One region of the Streptomyces sp. NPDC091371 genome, then DNA from elsewhere that is predicted to be linked to it. Evidence: riboswitches for the same ligand, from Rfam matches in the RefSeq annotation. Region 1 holds a riboswitch; each other region holds the start of a gene.

What was found. Region 1 has a riboswitch for cyclic di-AMP ahead of AB0O21_RS27865 (LysM peptidoglycan-binding domain-containing M23 family metallopeptidase). Riboswitches for the same ligand answer to the same signal wherever they lie in the genome.
Positions count from the first base shown of each region.
Region 2: linked by a shared signal. The riboswitch ahead of AB0O21_RS22910 (M23 family metallopeptidase) and the one ahead of AB0O21_RS27865 (LysM peptidoglycan-binding domain-containing M23 family metallopeptidase) in region 1 are both predicted to bind cyclic di-AMP.
Region 3: linked by a shared signal. The riboswitch ahead of AB0O21_RS26030 (transglycosylase family protein) and the one ahead of AB0O21_RS27865 (LysM peptidoglycan-binding domain-containing M23 family metallopeptidase) in region 1 are both predicted to bind cyclic di-AMP.

Region 1 is NZ_JBFBFP010000031.1:82,301-88,629, reverse strand. It holds gene hpnH (adenosyl-hopene transferase HpnH) at 1-508, shown strand, start outside; gene AB0O21_RS27875 (aspartate aminotransferase family protein) at 505-1,908, shown strand; gene AB0O21_RS27870 (tyrosine-protein phosphatase) at 1,960-2,751, opposite strand; cyclic di-AMP (ydaO/yuaA leader) riboswitch at 3,043-3,247, shown strand; gene AB0O21_RS27865 (LysM peptidoglycan-binding domain-containing M23 family metallopeptidase) at 3,252-4,229, shown strand; gene AB0O21_RS27860 (SGNH/GDSL hydrolase family protein) at 4,393-5,178, shown strand; gene AB0O21_RS27855 (MBL fold metallo-hydrolase) at 5,287-6,329, shown strand, end outside.
Region 2 is NZ_JBFBFP010000021.1:80,819-87,147, forward strand. It holds gene AB0O21_RS22900 (pitrilysin family protein) at 1-952, shown strand, start outside; gene AB0O21_RS22905 (pitrilysin family protein) at 973-2,340, shown strand; cyclic di-AMP (ydaO/yuaA leader) riboswitch at 2,561-2,720, shown strand; gene AB0O21_RS22910 (M23 family metallopeptidase) at 2,733-3,536, shown strand; gene AB0O21_RS22915 (GntR family transcriptional regulator) at 3,708-4,385, shown strand; gene AB0O21_RS22920 (HPr family phosphocarrier protein) at 4,721-5,002, opposite strand; gene AB0O21_RS22925 (GNAT family N-acetyltransferase) at 5,200-6,329, shown strand, end outside.
Region 3 is NZ_JBFBFP010000027.1:91,067-97,395, reverse strand. It holds gene AB0O21_RS26050 (nucleoside triphosphate pyrophosphohydrolase) at 1-244, shown strand, start outside; gene AB0O21_RS26045 (globin domain-containing protein) at 262-1,476, opposite strand; gene AB0O21_RS26040 (cytochrome P450) at 1,598-2,884, shown strand; gene AB0O21_RS26035 (transglycosylase family protein) at 2,988-4,022, shown strand; cyclic di-AMP (ydaO/yuaA leader) riboswitch at 4,299-4,471, shown strand; gene AB0O21_RS26030 (transglycosylase family protein) at 4,475-5,185, shown strand; gene eno (phosphopyruvate hydratase) at 5,461-6,329, shown strand, end outside.

The sequences.
Region 1 (6,329 bases):
CACCCCGCAGACGATCATCGAGGTGCTCAACTACCTCAATGACGACCTGAAGGTGGACGAGATGATGATCTCGCCCGCCTACGCCTACGAAAAGGCCCCCGACCAGGAGCACTTCCTGGGCGTGGAACAGACCCGCGAACTCTTCAAGAAGGCCTTCGCGGGCGGCAACCGCAGGCGCTGGCGGCTCAACCACTCCCCGCTCTTCCTGGACTTCCTGGAAGGAAAGGCCGATTTCCCCTGCACGGCCTGGGCCATTCCGAATTACTCCCTCTTCGGCTGGCAGCGCCCCTGCTATCTGATGAGCGACGGCTACGTGCCCACCTACCGCGAACTGATCGAGGACACCGACTGGAGCAAGTACGGCCGCGGCAAGGACCCGCGCTGCGCCAACTGCATGGCGCACTGCGGCTACGAGCCCACCGCCGTCCTCGCCACCATGGGATCGCTCAAGGAATCCCTCCGGGCGGCCCGCGAGACGGTGAGCGGCAACCGGGACAAGTCGGCATGACGGCGCGGTCGCGAGGGGGGAAGGGCTTCGACCTAGGAGCCCTGCTGGCGGCGCGGGGTTCGGAGCGCTACGAGCTGCACGCCAAGCACCTCAACCACCAGCTGCCCCGCATGCTGCACACCATCGGCTTCGACAAGGTCTACGAGAGGGCCGAGGGCGCCCACTTCTGGGACGCCGAGGGCAACGACTACCTCGACATGCTGGCCGGCTTCGGGGTGATGGGCCTGGGCCGCCACCACCCCGTCGTCCGCCGCGCCCTGCACGACGTCCTCGACGCCCAGCTCGCCGACCTGACCCGCTTCGACTGCCAGCCGCTGCCCGGGCTGCTGGCCGAGAAGCTGCTCTCGTACAGCCCCCACCTGGACCGGGTCTTCTTCGGCAACAGCGGCACCGAGGCGGTGGAGACGGCCCTGAAGTTCGCCCGGTACGCCACCGGGCGCCCCAGGATCCTGTACTGCGACCACGCCTTCCACGGGCTGACCACGGGCTCGCTCTCGGTCAACGGGGAGAGCGGCTTCCGGGACGGCTTCGCGCCGCTGCTCCCCGACACGGGCATCGCGCTAGGGGACCTGGCCGCCCTGGAGCGGGAGCTGCGCAAGGGGGACGTGGCCGCCTTCGTCGTCGAACCGATCCAGGGCAAGGGGGTCCACGCCGCCCCGCCCGGCTTCCTGCTCGCCGCTCAGGAGCTGCTCCACCGGCACAAGGCGCTGCTGATCGCGGACGAGGTGCAGACCGGGCTGGGGCGTACCGGTGACTTCTACGCGTACCAGCATGAGCCGGGCGTGGAGCCGGACCTGGTGTGCGTGGCCAAGGCGCTGTCGGGCGGCTACGTGCCGGTCGGCGCGACCCTCGGCAAGGACTGGATCTTCAAGAAGGTCTACTCCTCGATGGACCGGGTGCTCGTGCACTCCGCGAGCTTCGGCTCCAACGCGCAGGCGATGGCCGCCGGGCTGGCGGTGCTCTCGGTGATGGAGGACGAGGAGGTCGTCGCCCATGCCCGGGCCATGGGCGACCTGCTGCGCGGGCGGCTGGCCGCGCTCGTGGACGAGTACGAACTGCTCCACGAGGTCCGGGGGCGCGGGCTGATGATCGGCATCGAGTTCGGCCGGCCGTCCTCGCTCGGGCTGCGCAGCCGCTGGACGATGCTCCAGGCGGCCCGCAAGGGGCTCTTCGCGCAGATGGTCGTGGTGCCGCTGCTGCAGAAGCACCGGATCCTCACCCAGGTCTCCGGGGACCACCTCGAAGTGATCAAGCTGATCCCGCCGCTGATCGTGGACGAGCGGGACGTCGACCGGTTCGTCGGTGCCTTCCGCGAGGTCATGGACGAGGCGCACGGCGGGTCGGGGCTGATGTGGGAGTTCGGCCGGACCCTGGTGAAGCAGGCGGTCGGCAACCGCTGACCGGCGGGGGAGGGGAGCGCGTCGGGCGCGCCCCCCTCCGGCCGCCGGACGTCAGTCGAGCAGGCGCTCGCGGAGGCGGTCCTGGGTCTCGGGCGCGAGTCCGAGGCCCTGCGAGAGGTACGCGTCCACGCCGCCCCAGATCTCGTCGATGGTGTCGAAGGCCGCGAGCAGGTACTCGGCGCGGGCGTCGAAGAGCGGGGCGAGCAGCTCCATCACTTCGGGGGAGCGGGCCTCGGCGGACTCGTCGCTGCGGCGGACGCGGTAGCGGCGGTGCGGGGCGTTCGACTCCAGGTAGTCCGCGACGATCGCCTCGCGCTCGACGCGCAGCGCGAGCAGCGTGACGGCGATCGACAGGCCGGCCCGGTCCTTCCCGGCCGCGCAGTGCATCAGGGCCGGGACGCTGTCCTCGGCGAGGGCGTGCAGGACGCGGCTGTGCTCGGCGGTGCGGTTCTTGATCATTCCGCGGTAGGAGTTCGCCATCCGGGCCGCGGCCTTCCCGTCGCCCAGGACCGAGCGGAGCTGGTCGAGGTCGCCGTCGCGGACCATCTTCCAGAACTCGCGGCCGTCGGCCGGATCCGAGAGCGGGATGTTGACGTTGCGCACGCCGGGCAGTTCCACGTCCGGGCCCTCCAGCGCGTGGTCGGCGCCGTTGCGGAAGTCGAAGACGGTGTGGAGGCCGAGCGAACCGAGGAACTCTGTATCGGTTTCAGTGGCATGCGCCAGATGTCCGCTTCGGAACAGTCGTCCCGTCCTGACCCTTCGTCCGTCAGAAGTCGGCATTCCGCCCACATCGCGGAAATTGCGCACTCCGGACAACTCCGGCTCCTGTATCTGCTGGGTCAAGGGAACTCCTCCGCTTCACGATGCTGGTTGTGGGTGCTCTGTCCGAATTGCACTACTTGGCGACAACTTGCCATAAGCGGAGGCGAGATCGGGCGCGTCCCCGTGAGCCAGATCATACGGTGACCGTGAGTGCCTGATCGCGAAAGCCGAATGCCCGCGTCGGAGCGGTTGTTGGCGGGCGGGAATGGACGGAGGGTGACCGGAATTCCCCCGGTTTCCCGGTCCTGTGATTCCGTCAGGAAATTCGCGGCTTGTTCGGCGCGGCCCTTTGGGATTACGTTCGCGATCGATCCGGGTGGATCGCCGAATCCTGCCGCTACCCGGAAACCGCACCCGACCAATGACGCGCGGCAGGAGCGGGGGAACCAGGTAAGCCGCCGTCCCGGATCTTTGACCGAGACGGCTTGGGGTGAAGCCGTACATGTTCCGTTCATGTGCGGCCGGACATCTCCAGTCCGAACCCGACAGCTCACCTCGCAGGCGCCGGAGAGGAATTCGCCATGCCTGCAAAGGGTAAGCACCGCCGCCCCAAGTCCCTTTCGATATCGCGCGGTTTCGCCGTCGCCGGCACCGGTGGTGCGGCCCTCGCGCTGCCGCTGCTGGGCGCCGCGGGTGCCCACGCGGCCGGCGCTCCGGCCGCTGCGGCCGCGACGACGACCGCCGCGAACGCCGCGACCACCGTGGCCCCCGCGGCGGCCCCGCAGGCTCCGGTCGCGCTCCAGGGCACGGCGGCCGCCGCGCCGACCGTCTACACGGTCGTGCCGGGCGACTACCTCTCGAAGATCGCCGCCGAGCGCCACCTGGCCGGCGGCTGGGAGCAGCTCTACGCCGACAACCGCGAGGCCGTCGGCAGCAACCCGTCGCTGATCCACCCGGGCCTGAAGCTCACCCTCGGCGGTGCGGGCGAGGCGGCCCCGGCCGAATCCGCCCCGGCCCCCGAGAAGGCCCCGAAGGCCGCTGCGAAGTCCGCTCCGAAGGCCGCTCCCAAGACGGCTCCGAAGGCCGCCGAGCAGGCCCCGCCGGCCCGGCAGGAGTCCGCGGCCGAGGCCCCGGCCGCCAAGCAGGCGGCCTCCGGCTTCGTGGCCCCGCTCGCCGGCAGCGGCGTCTCCACCGCCTACAAGGTCGCGGGCAGCATGTGGTCCTCCGGCTACCACACCGGTGTCGACTTCATCGCGAGCTCCGGCACCACCGTCAGGTCGGTCGGCGCGGGCACCGTCGTCTCCGCGGGCTGGGCCGGCTCGTACGGCAACGAGGTCGTCATCCGGCACGCGGACGGCACCTACTCGCAGTACGCCCACCTCTCCTCGCTGTCCGTCTCCTCCGGCCAGAGCGTCACCGGCGGCCAGACCATCGGCCTCTCCGGTTCCACCGGCAACTCGACCGGCCCGCACCTCCACTTCGAGATCCGCACGGGCCCGTCCTACGGCTCCGACATCGACCCGCTGAGCTACCTCCGCTCGAAGGGCGTCAGCATCTGACGGCAGCCGCCGCCGGAGCACCGACACGCGCGAGGCCGGGACCCGAGGGGGGTCCCGGCCTCACGTGTACGTATTCCTTATCCCCCGGGTGGTAAAGATCACGGCCCGTCAACCCCTCATTACGTTGGCGTAGGTTGGTTACGGGAGTGAAGGATGTTGTCCCGTGGCAGCGACGACGACGAAACCCAAGACCATCGGCTCGTACGCGGCGATCGGGGACAGCTTCACCGAGGGCGTGGGGGACCCGGGACCCGGGGACACTTATCTCGGCTGGGCGGACCGGCTCGCCGTGCTCCTGGCCGACGAGCACCCGGAAGGCGAATTCCGGTACGCGAACCTGGCCGTGCGCGGCAAACTCCTCGACCAGATCGTGGCCGAGCAGGTCCCGCGGGCCAAGGCGCTCGCTCCGGACCTCGTGACCTTCTGCGCGGGCGGCAACGACATCATCCGCCCCGGCACCGACCCGGACGACGTGGCGCAGCGGTTCGAGGCGGCCGTCGCCGACCTCACGCAGGCCGTCGGCCGGGTGGTGATCACCACCGGCTTCGACACCCGGGGCGTACCCGTCCTCAAGCACCTGCGGGGCAAGGTGGCGACGTACAGCGTGCACGTCCGCGCCATCGCCGACCGCTACGACTGCCCGGTGCTGGACCTCTGGTCCCTCAAGTCCGTACAGGACCGCAGGGCGTGGGACACCGACCGGCTGCACCTCTCGCCCGAGGGGCACACCCGGGTCGCGCTGCGCGCCGCGCAGGTGCTCGGGCTGGACGTGCCGGCCGACCCCGACCAGCCATGGCCGCCGGAGCGACCGCGCGGCTCGGTCGACGTGACCCGGGACAACATCCAGTGGGCGCGCGAGCACCTGGCGCCCTGGATCGGCCGCCGGCTGCGCGGGGAGTCCTCCGGGGACCACGTCGAGGCGAAGCGGCCGGACCTGCTGCCGCTGTAGGCGGCACGGGACGACACGCACGGGGGACGCGGAATCCTTCGGGGCCGGTGTGCGTTGGGAAGGTCGTAGACCGACGAACATCCTGACCGCACCGTCCCTGGAGGCGCCTTGACCGGCTCCCGTCCCTTGCGTCCGCGGCTGCGCGCCCTGCGGCCCGAAGCCTTCGGCGCGGACCCCTCCGGCGCCCGGCTGGAGCGCATCCGCCGCTCGCCGAACTTCGCCGACGGCGTCTTCCAGAACCCGGTCGGGGCCCGGAACAGGCCCTCCGGCTCGATGGCGGAGTTCGCCAAGATCTACTTCCACCGGGAACAGCGGATCCGGCGCGCTCCCGCCTCGCCGATCCCGGTCTACCCGACCACGCTCGCGGAGCTGGCGAAGCCGCCGGCGAGCGGGCTGCGCCTGACCTGGATGGGCCACTCCAGCGTGCTCGCGGAGATCGACGGGCGCCGGGTGCTGTTCGACCCGGTCTGGGGAGAGCGCTGCTCGCCCTTCCCGTTCGCCGGGCCCAAGCGGCTGCACCCGGTGCCCGTCCCGCTGGCCTCCCTGGGCGAGGTGGACGTGGTGGTCATCTCGCACGACCACTACGACCACCTCGACCTGCCGACGATCAAGGCTCTGGCCGGCACGGACACGGTCTTCGCGGTCCCGCTGGGCGTCGGCGCGCACCTGGAGCACTGGGGCGTCCCGGCCGACCGGCTGCGCGAGCTGGACTGGAACGAGACCACCAAGATCGCGGGCCTGTCCCTGACCGCGACCCCCGCCCGCCACTTCTGCGGCCGCGGCCTGCGCAACCAGCAGCACACCCTGTGGGCGTCCTGGGTCGTCACGGGCGACGAGCACCGGATCTACCACAGCGGGGACACGGGCTACTTCCCCGGCTTCAAGGAGATCGGCGCCGAGCACGGCCCCTTCGACGCCACGATGATCCAGATCGGCGCGTACTCGGAGTACTGGCCCGACATCCACATGACTCCGGAGGAGGGCCTGCGCGCCCACCTCGACCTCCAGGGCGGCGTCCCGCACGGCGTGATGCTCCCGATCCACTGGGGCACCTTCAACCTCTCGCTCCATCCTTGGGCGGAGCCGGGCGAGTGGACGGTCGACGCCGCGGAGGATGCCGACCAGCCGATCGCGCTCCCGCACCCCGGCGA
Region 2 (6,329 bases), on a different contig from region 1:
GCGCGACGTCGTCAAGAACGAGCGCCGCCAGCGGTACGACAACGTCCCCTACGGCACGGCGTTCGAGAAGCTGACCGCCCTCGCCTACCCGGAGGGCCACCCGTACCACCACACCCCGATCGGCTCCATGGCCGACCTGGACGCCGCGTCCCTGGAGGACGCGCGCAACTTCTTCCGTACCTACTACGCGCCCAACAACGCGGTGCTGTCGGTCGTCGGGGACATCGACCCGGCGCAGACGCTGGCCTGGGTCGAGAAGTACTTCGGCTCCATCCCCGCGCACGACGGCAAGCAGCCGCCCCGCGACGGCTCGCTGCCCGAGATCATCGGCGAGCAGCTGCGCGAGGAGATCGTGGAGGAGGTTCCGGCGCGCGCGCTGATGGCCGCGTACCGCCTCCCGCACGACGGCACCCGCGAGTGCGACGCCGCCGACGTGGCGCTGACGATCCTGGGCGGCGGGGAGTCCTCCCTGCTGCACAACCGCCTGGTACGCCGGGACCAGACGGCCGTCGCGGCCGGCTTCGGCATGCTGCGCCTGGCGGGCGCGCCCTCGCTGGGCTGGCTGGACGTCAAGACCTCCAGCGGGGTCGAGGTGCCCGTCATCGAGGCGGCCGTGGACGAGGAGCTCGCGCGGTTCGCCGCCGAGGGCCCGACGGCCGAGGAGATGGAGCGCGCCCAGGCTCAGCTGGAGCGCGAGTGGCTCGACCGGCTGAGCACGGTGGCCGGCCGCGCCGACGAACTGTGCCGGTTCGCGGTGCTGTTCGGCGACCCGCAGCTGGCGCTGACCGCCGTCCAGCGGGTCCTCGACATCACCGCCGAGGAGGTGCAGGCCGTGGCCGCGGCCCGACTGCGCCCCGACAACCGCGCGGTGCTGGTCTACGAGCCGCTGCCGGGCTCCGAGGAGTCCGCCGAGTCCGACGAGAGCGACGAGAACGAGGGGGCGGAGCAGTGAGCGACACCGCAGCCGTCACGATGACCTTCCACCCGCAGCCGCAGGCCGGCGAGGCCAAGCCGTGGGCCTTCCCGGCTCCGGACCGCGGCGTGCTCGGCAACGGCCTCACCCTGCTGCGGTGCCACCGCCCCGGCCAGCAGGTGATCGCCGTCGAGATCAACCTCGCCGCCCCGCTCGACGCGGAGCCCGAGGGCCTGGACGGCGTGGCCACCATCATGGCCCGCGCGCTCTCCGAGGGCACCGACAAGCACACCGCCGAGGAGTTCGCCGCCGAGCTGGAGCGCTGCGGCGCCACCCTCGACGCGCACGCCGACCACCCCGGCCTGCGGGTCTCCCTGGAGGTCCCGGCCTCCCGGCTGCACAAGGCGCTCGGCCTGCTCGCCGAGGCGCTGCGCGCGCCCGCCTTCGCCGACAACGAGGTCGACCGGCTGGTGCGCAACCGGCTCGACGAGATCCCGCACGAGCTGGCCAACCCGCAGCGGCGGGCCGCCAAGCAGCTCTCCAAGGAGCTGTTTCCGGCCACCCTGCGGATGTCCCGCCCGCGCCAGGGCACCGAGGAGACGGTCGCCCGGATCGACTCGGCCGCCGTCCGCGCCTTCTACGAGGCCCACGTGCGCCCCGCCACCGCCACCGCGGTGGTCGTCGGCGACCTGACCGGCATCGACCTGGACGCCGTCCTGGCGGACACCCTGGGCACCTGGACGGGCGACACCACCGAGGCGCGCCCCGTCCCGCCGATCACCGCTGACGACACCGGCCGCGTGGTCATCGTGGACCGGCCCGGCGCGGTCCAGACGCAGCTGCTGATCGGCCGGATCGGGCCGGACCGCCACGACCGGGTCTGGGCGGCCCAGGTGCTCGGCACGTACTGCCTGGGCGGCACCCTGACCTCCCGCCTGGACAAGGTGCTGCGCGAGGAGAAGGGGTACACGTACGGCGTGCGCGCCTTCGGCCAGGTGCTGCGCTCCACCGCGGACGGCAAGGGCGCCTCGATGCTCGCCATCAGCGGCTCGGTGGACACCCCGAACACCGGACCGGCGCTGGAGGACCTCTGGAAGGTGCTCCGCACCCTCGCGGAGGGCGGCCTGACGGACGCCGAACGGGACGTGGCGGTGCAGAACTTGGTGGGCGTGGCCCCGCTGAAGTTCGAGACGGCGGCCTCGGTCGCCGGCACCCTCGCCGACCAGGTCGAGCAGGAGCTGCCGGACGACTACCAGGCGCAGTTGTACGCGCGACTGGCCGAAACCGGAACGGTGGAGGCCACTTCGGCGGTCGTGAGCGCCTTCCCGGCGGACCGGCTCGTCACCGTCCTGGTGGGCGACGCGGCGCTGATCGAGGAGCCGGTGCGGGCCCTCGGGATCGGTGACGTGAGCGTCGTCACCAACTGAAGTGACGCACTGACACCTCCAACTGGCGTCTGACCGGCGCGTCTTCGAGGGACCCAGGCGGCTTGCCCGCCTGGGTCCCTTTTGCCTGTTTCGTCATGAGGTTGCTTATATGCGGTGTGGCGTACGCAACAAAAGGGCGTGTCTGTTTGGCGATTGACTGATGATCCGCCTAGCGTCGGCCGTGCTGTCCGTCAGTTGTACGCGCCGCATCCGCGGCACCGGGCAGCGATCGCCGAGTCCCCGTCAGGCGCGAGCCTGGGGAGCCGGGGACCCACATCAGTCCCTGGGGTGAATCGGACCGCCTCGCAAGAGGAGGCCCGTAGGAGACCTTCCTGCTCCGAACCCGTCAGCTAACCCGGTAGGCGAGAAGGAAGGAAAGGATCAGCCTCTTCATGGCGTTTGGCAGTCGTCCCACCGGCTCCGGCAAGCACCGCGGCTCCAGCCGTCTGAGCCGCAAGACCGCCGGTTACGCCGGCATAGCCGCCCTCGCCACCACTGGTGTCGTCGGCTCCCTGGCCGCTCCGGCCTTCGCCGCCGACAGCGGCGCCAACAACCACTCGCAGGACAACGCGCTCGGCGCCGTCGTCGTTGCCGAGGACCTCCCGGGCGACATCGCCGACCAGGCCGAGTCCCAGCAGCGCGCCGCCGACCACGCCGCCGCCAAGGCGCAGGCCGAGGCCGAGGCCAAGCAGCGCGCCGCCGAGGCCAAGCGCCTCGCCGAGGCCAAGGCGAAGGCCGAGCGCGAGGCCGCCGAGCGCGCCGCCCGCGAGGAGGAGCGCAAGCGCCTCAACACCTTCGTCTCCCCGCTGGACGACTCGTACGTCAGCACGCAGTACAAGGCGGGCGGCGGCATGTGGTCCTCCGGCAGCCACACCGGCATCGACTTCCACGCCGCCTCCGGCACCTCGGTCCACGCGGTGGGCGCCGGCGTCGTCGTCGAGGCCGGCTACGGCGGCGCGTACGGCAACAACGTCGTCATCAAGCACAACGACGGCACCTACACCCAGTACGGGCACATGTCCCGGCTGAGCGTCTCCGTCGGCCAGCAGGTCACCCCCGGCCAGCAGATCGGCCTGTCGGGCTCCACCGGCAACTCCAGCGGCCCGCACCTGCACTTCGAGGCCCGCACCGGCGCCGACTACGGCTCGGACATCGACCCGGTCGCGTACCTGCGCTCGCACGGCGTGACCCTCTAGCGCCGCGCACCACCCGCTTCACCGAAGGCCCCGGCTCCCCGAGCCGGGGCCTTCGTGTTTCACGGGTTTCGCATTTCCGGCTGCTCTCGGAAATCATCCCGTGTTGCAATAGAGTCGCGGCAGCAGTGGCACCAATGAGGGTGTGAGTCGGAAATAGGCGGAGGTTCGGTCTTGCGTATTCCTGCGCACGCGGTATGCACGGCAATTCGCGACGACATCGTCTCCGGGGTCTTCGGGCCGGGCGGCAGGCTGACCGAGGAGGTCCTGGCCCGCCGGTACGGAGTCTCGCGCGTCCCGGTCCGCGAGGCGCTGCGGACCCTGGAGTCCGAGGGGTTCGTGACCACGCGGCGCCACGCGGGGGCCTGCGTGGCCGAGCCGACCGAGCAGGAGGCCGCCGATCTGCTGGAGCTGCGGATGCTGCTGGAGCCGCTCGCCGCGGCCCGGGCCGCGCGGCGGCGCACCGAGGCGCACCTCAAGGTCCTGCGCGGGCTGGTCAGGCTGGGCCAGGAGCGGGCCAGGCGGGGCCAGGGGGAGGACCTTCGGTCCCTGGGCGGCTGGTTCCACGAGACGCTCGCGCAGGCCTCCGGCAGTCCGGGGCTGATCGCGCTGCTCACGCAGATGCGGCACAAGGTCGCGTGGATGTACGCGGTGGAGGCGCCGGCCCGGCCGGTGGAGTCCTGGGCCGAGCACGGGGCGATCGTGGACGCGGTGGCCCGGGGTGACGCGGAGCGGGCGCGGACGCTGGCGGCGATCCACGCGGAGCGCGCGACGGGGGCGCACCGGCTGCGGATCCGCGCGGCGGTGAGCACTTCGCAACCTGTCGTAAACAATTCGAGTGCCCGGCATTAACAGGGCCCGTATACAAAGGATGGATGCCGGTGCGGCGCGGGCAGAATTCGGGATTTCCGTGAATTCGCGGTGCCGGTGACGGTGCCGGCGCCGATGTCGGTTTCGTGTGTGCGGTGCAGGTGAATTCGCCGCGGGTAATTCCGCGACGGTTCGGGTGCGGCTCCGCCGCCGGGGCTCCGCCCCGCACCCCGCTCCGCAAACGCCGGAGGGGCTGGATTGTCCCCGGCCTCGGCTCACGGGTGCGCGCCGGACGCGGGGCGGGTCGGGACATGTCGAAGCCGCGGCCTCCGGGAGGGGGCCGCGGCTTCGGCGGGAGGTGTGGCGAACCCGAAGGGTCAGACGGTCTCGGGGAGCTCCTCCAGGCCCTCTTCGACCAGCTTCGCGAGGCGGTCCAGCGCGACGTCCGCGCCATCGGCGTCGGAGGCGAGGACGATCTCCTCGCCGCCCTGGGCGCCCAGGCCCAGAACCGCCAGCATGGAACCGGCGTTGACGGGGTCGCCGCCCGCCTTCGCGATGGTCACCGGGACGCCGGAAGCGGTCGTCGCACGGACGAAGATCGAGGCGGGACGAGCGTGCAGGCCCTCGGCCCAGCCGACGTTGACGCGGCGCTCTGCCATGGTGATGCCCTTCAGGTTCTTACGGGTTGTCTAGACCAGTCTCTCACGATGCCCGGAATGCTCGGACCGACCTTCGGCCCGAATCTCCCGCCGTTCGGCCTTCCCCAGCTTGCACCGTTTTGCCCCGGATTGCCTAACACGCCGCGCGAGCGCCACCCGCCCCGTCCAAGCCCGCGCCCGGCCCGTAAGGTATGGGCATGACCACCGAGTCGGACCCCTCGTACCCGGCCCACTGGGAAGCGGACGTCGTCCTCCGCGACGGTGGCACCGCCCGCATCAGGCCCATCACCCCCGCGGACGCGGGCCGGCTGGTCAGCTTCTACGAGCAGGTGTCCGACGAGTCGAAGTACTACCGCTTCTTCGCTCCCTACCCCCGGCTCTCCGACCGCGACGTGCGCCGCTTCACGCACCACGACTACGTGGACCGCGTCGGACTCGCCGCGACCATCGGCGGGGAGTTCATCGGCACCGTCCGCTACGACCGCATCGGCGCCGACGGCCGGCCCGCCTCCGGCCCCGCCGAGGAGGCCGAGGTCGCCTTCCTCGTCCAGGACGCGCACCAGGGCCGCGGCGTCGCCTCCGCCCTCCTCGAGCACATCGGCGCGGTGGCCCGGGAGCGCGGCATCCGCCGGTTCGCCGCCGAGGTGCTGCCCGCCAACACCAAGATGATCAAGGTGTTCACGGACGTCGGCTACGAGCAGAAGCGCAGCTTCGAGGACGGCTCCGTCCACCTCACCCTCGACCTCGAACCCACCGCCGAGTCCCTCGCCGTGCAGCGCGCCCGCGAACAGCGCGCCGAGGCGCGGTCGGTGCAGAGGCTGCTCGCCCCCGGCTCGGTGGCGGTCGTCGGAGTCAGCCGCTCCGGCGCCGGAGTGGGCGCGGCGGCCCTGCGCAACCTCCGCGACAGCGGCTTCCACGGCCACCTCTACGCCGTCAACGAGGCCGTCACCCGCGACCTCCTCGACGGGGTCCGCGCCTACCGCACCATCGAGGCCATCGGCGCCCCCGTCGACCTCGCCGTGATCGCCGTCCCCGCCGACCGGGTGCCCGAAGCCGTGGCCGCCTGCGGCGAGCACGGGGTGCAGGGGCTCGTCGTCCTGTCCGCCGGATACGGGGAGAGCGGGCCCGAGGGGCTCGCCCGCCAGCGCGAACTGGTGCGCCAGGTGCGCTCGTACGGGATGAGGCTGATCGGCCCGAACGCCTACGGGGTGATCAACACCGCCCCGGAGGTGGAGCTCAACGCCTCCCTCACCCCCGCCCCGATGCCCATGCGCGGCCGCATCGGCCTGTTCACGCAGTCCGGGGCGATCGGCATCGCCCTGCTCTC
Region 3 (6,329 bases), on a different contig from region 1:
GGAGTCGGTCACCGACGGGATCCCGCTGGGCCAGCCCGGTCTCGCGCTCGCGGCGAAGCTCGCCGGCCGGGCCCGTGCGGGGGAACTGGCCGTGGAACTGCCCAGGGGTGAGGGCGTGGGGTACGAGCTGCTGGCGCTGGCGGCGCGCGCGGAGGAGGAGGGTGTCGATCCCGAGACGGCTCTGCGGGCGGCGGCCCGCGTCTACCGGGATGCGATCCGTGCGGCCGAGGGCGTCGGCGAGTAGCCCCCAGCAGCGGTGGTTCAGTAGGAGCGCGGAGCCCGGCTCGAAGGGTTGTGCCAGTGCGGCGACGGGCGGTTCAGGAACCACTCGCCGAAGCCCAGGGGGCGCCCGTACCCGGGGCCGTGGCCTTTGCCACTGGCAGGTACGGAGTCGTGGAAAATCCGGCCGGGAGGGGTGCCCAGCTCCTCCAGCAGGTACGCGGTCTCGTTGATGAACAGCGGCGGCCCGCTGAGGTAGACGTCCTGGTCGGGCCAGAGCCCGCGGTTGCTGAGGGCGGTGGCGAGCCGGTCCGTGGCCTGGTTGCGGTGCTGGCCGGGGGCGGGGGTGATGTAGGTGACGCTCAGCCAGTCGAAGGCGGCGGCGTACTCGTCGATGAGCGGCCGGTCGTAGAGGTGCGCGGCGTCCCGCGCCACCACGAACAGCCGCACGTCCTGATCGGGAGGGTGCTCCGCGAGTTCCTCCAGCATGGCCCGGATCGGCGCCCAGCCGGTGCCCGCGGCGATGAAGCTGACCGGCCGGTCCTCGCGGCGCAGGGTCAGCTGCCCGCCGGCGGCGGCGAGCCGCAGCCTGTCGCCCGGCTGTGTCTCGCGGACCAGGGAGGGGCTGAGGCGGCCCCGGTCGATCCGGCTGACGTGCAGGTCGACGGTGCCGTCGGGGCGGGGTGCGTTGCCCAGGGAGTACGTCCGCCAGGTCGTGGGGACCCGTTCGCTGCTCACGCTCGTGTACTGGCCGGGGAGGTAGGGGAAGGGGACCAGGGGCTGGAGGGTGAGGACGCCGATGTCCTCCCCGTACTGGAGGTGGCGTACGACCTCGGCGTCCCACCACGGCGGGTCCTCGCTGGTGGCGGCGCCGCCCATCATCGTGTCGGCGATCACCTGGTAGGCCTCGGCCCACGCCTTCTCGACCTGCGGGGTCCAGGCGTCTCCGGAGGTCTCGGCGAGCGCGGCGAGCAGGCTGGAACCGACGGCCGCGTAGTGTTCGGGGCCGACCATGAACTTGCGGTGGTCGCGCCCCAGGTCGCGCAGGTAGGGGACCAGGCTCTCGTTCTCCAGGTGGGCGATCACGTGCGTGAGCGCGGCGAAGAGCCGGTCCCGCTGTCTTTCCATGTCCTCGAAGGAGACCGGGAAGAGTTCACGGACTCCGGGGTTGTGCCAGAACAGGTGGGAGTAGAAGAACTTGACCGCGTGTTCGGCCCGTCTCTCCACCACCGCGAAGCTGCTTTTCAAGATCCTCACATCCACAAACCCGAAAGTAGGAATGTCGGAGTGCGTGAGGTCAAGCGACGACCCATCTACGGACAGCCGCGGCGAACCGGCCATATGGGGTGGAGGGTGGGCGCCGGGATACGGTCGTCGGGTGCACGAGCAGACTCCCGCAGCCCCCGCAGACGTCCCCGCCGACCCCTCCTCCCCGCAGGGTCCGACCCTCTTCGACTGGGAGTTCGCCACCGACCCCTATCCGGCCTACGCCTGGCTGCGCGAGCACTCCCCGGTGCACCGCACCAAGCTCCCCAGCGGGGTGGAGGCCTGGCTGGTGACCCGGTACACCGACGCCCGCCAGGCCCTCGCCGACCAGCGGCTGAGCAAGAATCCCGCGCACCACGCGGAGCCCGCGCACGCCAAGGGGAAGACCGGCATCCCCGGGGAGCGCAAGGCGGAGCTGATGACGCACCTGCTCAACATCGACCCGCCGGACCACACCCGGCTGCGGCGGCTGGTGTCCAAGGCGTTCACCCCGCGCCGGGTCGCCGAGTTCACCCCGCGGGTGCAGGAGCTCACCGACCACCTCATCGACCAGTTCGCGGCGAAGGGGGAGGCCGATCTCATCCACGAGTTCGCCTTCCCGCTCCCCATCTACGCCATCTGCGAGATGCTCGGCGTACCGCGCGAGGACCAGGACGACTTCCGCGACTGGGCCGGCATGATGATCCGCCACGGTGGCGGCCCGCGGGGCGGGGTCGCCCGCTCGGTGAAGCAGATGCGCACCTATCTCGGGGAATTGATCCACCGAAAGCGGGATGATCTGGGCAATGACCTCATCTCGGACCTGATCCGGGCGAGCGACCACGGCGACCACCTGACGGAGGCCGAGGCCACCGCCATGGCTTTCATCCTGCTTTTCGCCGGTTTTGAAACCACGGTGAACCTGATCGGCAACGGGCTGCACTCCCTCTTCATGAACCCGGACCAGCGCGAGCGCCTCCAGGCCTCCCTCGCCGCCGGGGAGACCGGCCTGCTGGCCACCGGGATCGAGGAACTCCTGCGCTACGACGGCCCCGTGGAGCTGGCCACCTGGCGGTTCGCCACCGAACCGATGACCCTCGGCGGCCAGGGGATCGCGGCCGGAGACCCGGTCCTGGTCGTCCTCGCGGCCGCCGACCGGGACCCCGAGCGGTTCGCCGAGCCGGACACCCTCGATCTCTCCCGGACCGACAACCAGCACCTCGGCTACGGGCACGGCATCCACTACTGCCTGGGCGCTCCGCTCGCACGACTTGAAGGGCAGACCGCGCTCGCGAGTTTGCTGACGCGTCTGCCGGATCTGGAACTCGCCGTTCCACCCGAAGAGCTGCGCTGGCGCGGCGGACTCATCATGCGTGGCCTGCGCACTCTCCCCGTCCGCTTCGCACCGTCAAACGCCTGAGCGGCGCCTGACCAGAAGTCAGTTCCCGAGCGAACTTGTGACATGCGTTCGATGGCCGCTAGGTTCTGCCGTTACCCCGCCGTTATGCGAAAGGTGCAGCCTCATGCGTTCCGGGAACGGCCGCCACAGACGCCCCCGTCAGGTGCCCGCGATAGTCGTCACCGCCGGAGTCACCGGCTCCGCGCTGGCCCTGCCGCTGCTCGCCGCCACGAGCGCGAGCGCAGCCGACACCTCCACGTGGGACAAGGTCGCCGAATGCGAGAGCGGCGGCACGTGGAGCGCCAACTTCGGCAGTGGCGCCTACGGCGGGCTCCAGTTCACCCAGGAGGAGTGGCGGGAGGCCGGCGGGCTCGAGTTCGCCGCACGGGCCGACCTCGCGAGCCGGTCCCAGCAGATCGCCGTCGCCGAGCGGGTGCTCGCGGCGCGCGGCCCGCAGGCGTGGCCGATGTGCGCGGCGCCCGCCGGGCTGGACGCGCAGGGCCCCGCCGCGGTGGTGGACCCCGGCCAGACCGGCAGCGGCGCCGCCGGCCGCACGCCGTCCCGCCCGGACGACAAGGTGCCGAACCACGGGACCGGGAAGCCCTCCACGGACTTCGGGGCCCCGACCCCGGCCGCCGTCCCCGACGGCCCGCTCGGCCCGAACCTCGGACTGCCCGTCATGCCGCCGCCGGACCTCCCGGTGCCGGAGCTCCCGACGCCGGACCCCACGGCCCCGGGCAACTCCGGCCACCCGGTGGACCCGAGCGCGCCGGTCGTGCCGCCCACGACCCCGCCCACGACCTCGCCCGCGGCCCCGCCCGCCACCCCGGGCCTGCCGCCGGTGACCCCGGCCGACCCGAGTGCTCCGGCCGACCCGAGTGCCCCCGCGGCCCCGGGCGCCTCCACCGCACCGGGGGCCACGCCCGCGGAGGGCAGCGGCAAGCACCGCGGCGCGCCCGCGGCCGAGGCGCCCGCCACACCTGACGCCGCGTCGAAGCCCACGTACACCGTGAAGGAGGGCGACAGCCTGACGGCCATCGCGGATGCCAAGGGGCTCAAGGGCGGCTGGAACGCCCTCTACTCGGCCAATGAGCAGGTCATCGGCAAGGATGCCAACCTGATCAAGCCCGGACAGAACCTGGATCTAACCGCGCATTAAGGGCACTTCAGCCATCCGGAAAGAGTTGATTGTCCGTTTTCTGTAAGTGAGACATGTGTCTCTTCCGGTCAACTGGCGTGTCCCGCCTCGGGGCTTCCGCAAACCCCGTCCTCACCTGCGCAAACGCCCTCGGAAGGGGCGCAAGTAGGCACCGTTTCCCCCCGATGTCGCTCGTTGAACATCGGGGGGAGACCTGTCTACCTTCTGAATCGCTCGCCACCGCGAGCTCCTTCGACCGCATCGCCGAGTCCTGCCGGCGGACGGGGGGAACAGTCGTCGCGTCAAGCGCCGAAGGCAGGAGCGGGGGAACCAAGGTAGGTGCCGGGAGCGGCCGTTGAAAGACGGTCACGCAACCGGCTAGGGGTCAAGACGTGCGCTAGGTCGCACGGCCGGGCAACTCACTCGCCCGAACCCGACAGCTCACCTCGTAGGCGTCGGTGAGGAGAAACCTCATGCTGCTTTCCGGCAAGGGCAAGCACCGTCGCGCCGCCAAGGCCGCCCGCATCGTCACGCTCGCCGGTGTCGCCGGCGCCGTCGTCGCGGCGCCCCTGATGGCCGCGGGCACCGCGAGCGCCGCCACCGCTTCCGAGTGGGACCGCGTCGCGCAGTGCGAGTCCGGTGGCAACTGGGCCATCAACACGGGCAACGGCTACTACGGCGGCCTGCAGTTCTCTTCCTCCACCTGGGCCGCGTACGGCGGCAAGGCGTACGCCCCGCAGGCCAACCAGGCCTCGAAGTCCCAGCAGATAGCCATCGCCGAGAAGGTCCTCAAGGGCCAGGGCAAGGGCGCCTGGCCGTCCTGCGGCGTGGGCCTGTCGAACTCCGCCTACGGCGGTGGCGCCTCGACCGAGACCAAGAAGACCGAGACGAAGAAGACCGAGCCGAAGAAGTCCGAGACCAAGAAGTCCGAGCCGAAGAAGTCCGAGCCGAAGAAGACGGAGCCGAAGCGCTCCGAGACCCCGGCCCCGACCACCCGCTCCGAGCGCACCGAGGCCGTGAAGACCGGCAACGGTTCGTACGAGGTCAAGTCCGGCGACACCCTGGGCGACATCGCCGACGCGAACGGCGTCAAGGGCGGCTGGGAGAAGCTCTTCGAGCTGAACAAGGACATCGTGTCGGACGCCGACCTGATCTACCCGGGTCAGAAGCTGAAGCTCAGCTGAACAATGCGGCAATAGCCGCAGGTGTCTTCACCACACGTGACAGCCCCACCGCCCGGCGCGCCTTCCCCCCGCGCGCCGGGCGGCGGCGTTTGCGCAGGGCGAACCGCCCATCTCAAGAGTCCTATGTCCTGGAACAGGGGTATTCGGGCCCTTTTTCGTCCCAGGACCCGGGCGGTCGGCTGGCCGAGTGCCCGGAGCCGGTTAGGCTCTAAGCGGCAAGGCCGTCCCACGGCCTGACATGCCGCCGCACACCCAGCGTCACATCCCAGAAGGAGATGCTCGTGCCGTCCATCGACGTCGTCGTAGCCCGGGAAATCCTGGACTCCCGAGGCAACCCCACGGTCGAGGTCGAGGTGGGCCTCGACGATGGCAGCACCGGCCGTGCTGCTGTCCCGTCCGGCGCCTCCACCGGAGCGTTCGAAGCCGTAGAGCTCCGTGACGGTGACCCCAACCGCTACCTCGGCAAGGGCGTCGAGAAGGCCGTCCTCGCCGTCATCGAGCAGCTCGGCCCGGAGCTCGTCGGCTACGACGCCACCGAGCAGCGCCTGATCGACCAGGCGATGATCGACCTGGACGCCACCGAGAACAAGGGCTCCCTCGGCGCCAACGCCATCCTCGGCGTCTCCCTCGCCGTCGCGCACGCCGCGTCCGAGGCCTCGGACCTTCCGCTCTTCCGCTACCTCGGCGGCCCGAACGCGCACCTGCTGCCCGTTCCGATGATGAACATCCTCAACGGTGGGTCGCACGCCGACTCCAACGTGGACATCCAGGAGTTCATGATCGCCCCGATCGGCGCGGAGTCCTTCTCCGAGGCGCTGCGCTGGGGTGCCGAGGTCTACCACACCCTCAAGAAGGTCCTGCACACCAAGGGCCTGTCCACCGGTCTCGGTGACGAGGGCGGCTTCGCCCCGAACCTGGAGTCCAACCGCGCCGCGCTCGACCTCATCGTCGAGGCCATCAAGCAGGCCGGCTACACCCCGGGCAAGGACATCGCGCTCGCGCTCGACGTCGCCGCGTCCGAGTTCTACAAGGACGGCAAGTACGAGTTCGAGGGCCAGTCCCGCTCGGCCGCCGAGATGACCGAGTACTACGAGGAGCTCGTCGCGGCGTACCCGCTCGTCTCCATCGAGGACCCGCTGTTCGA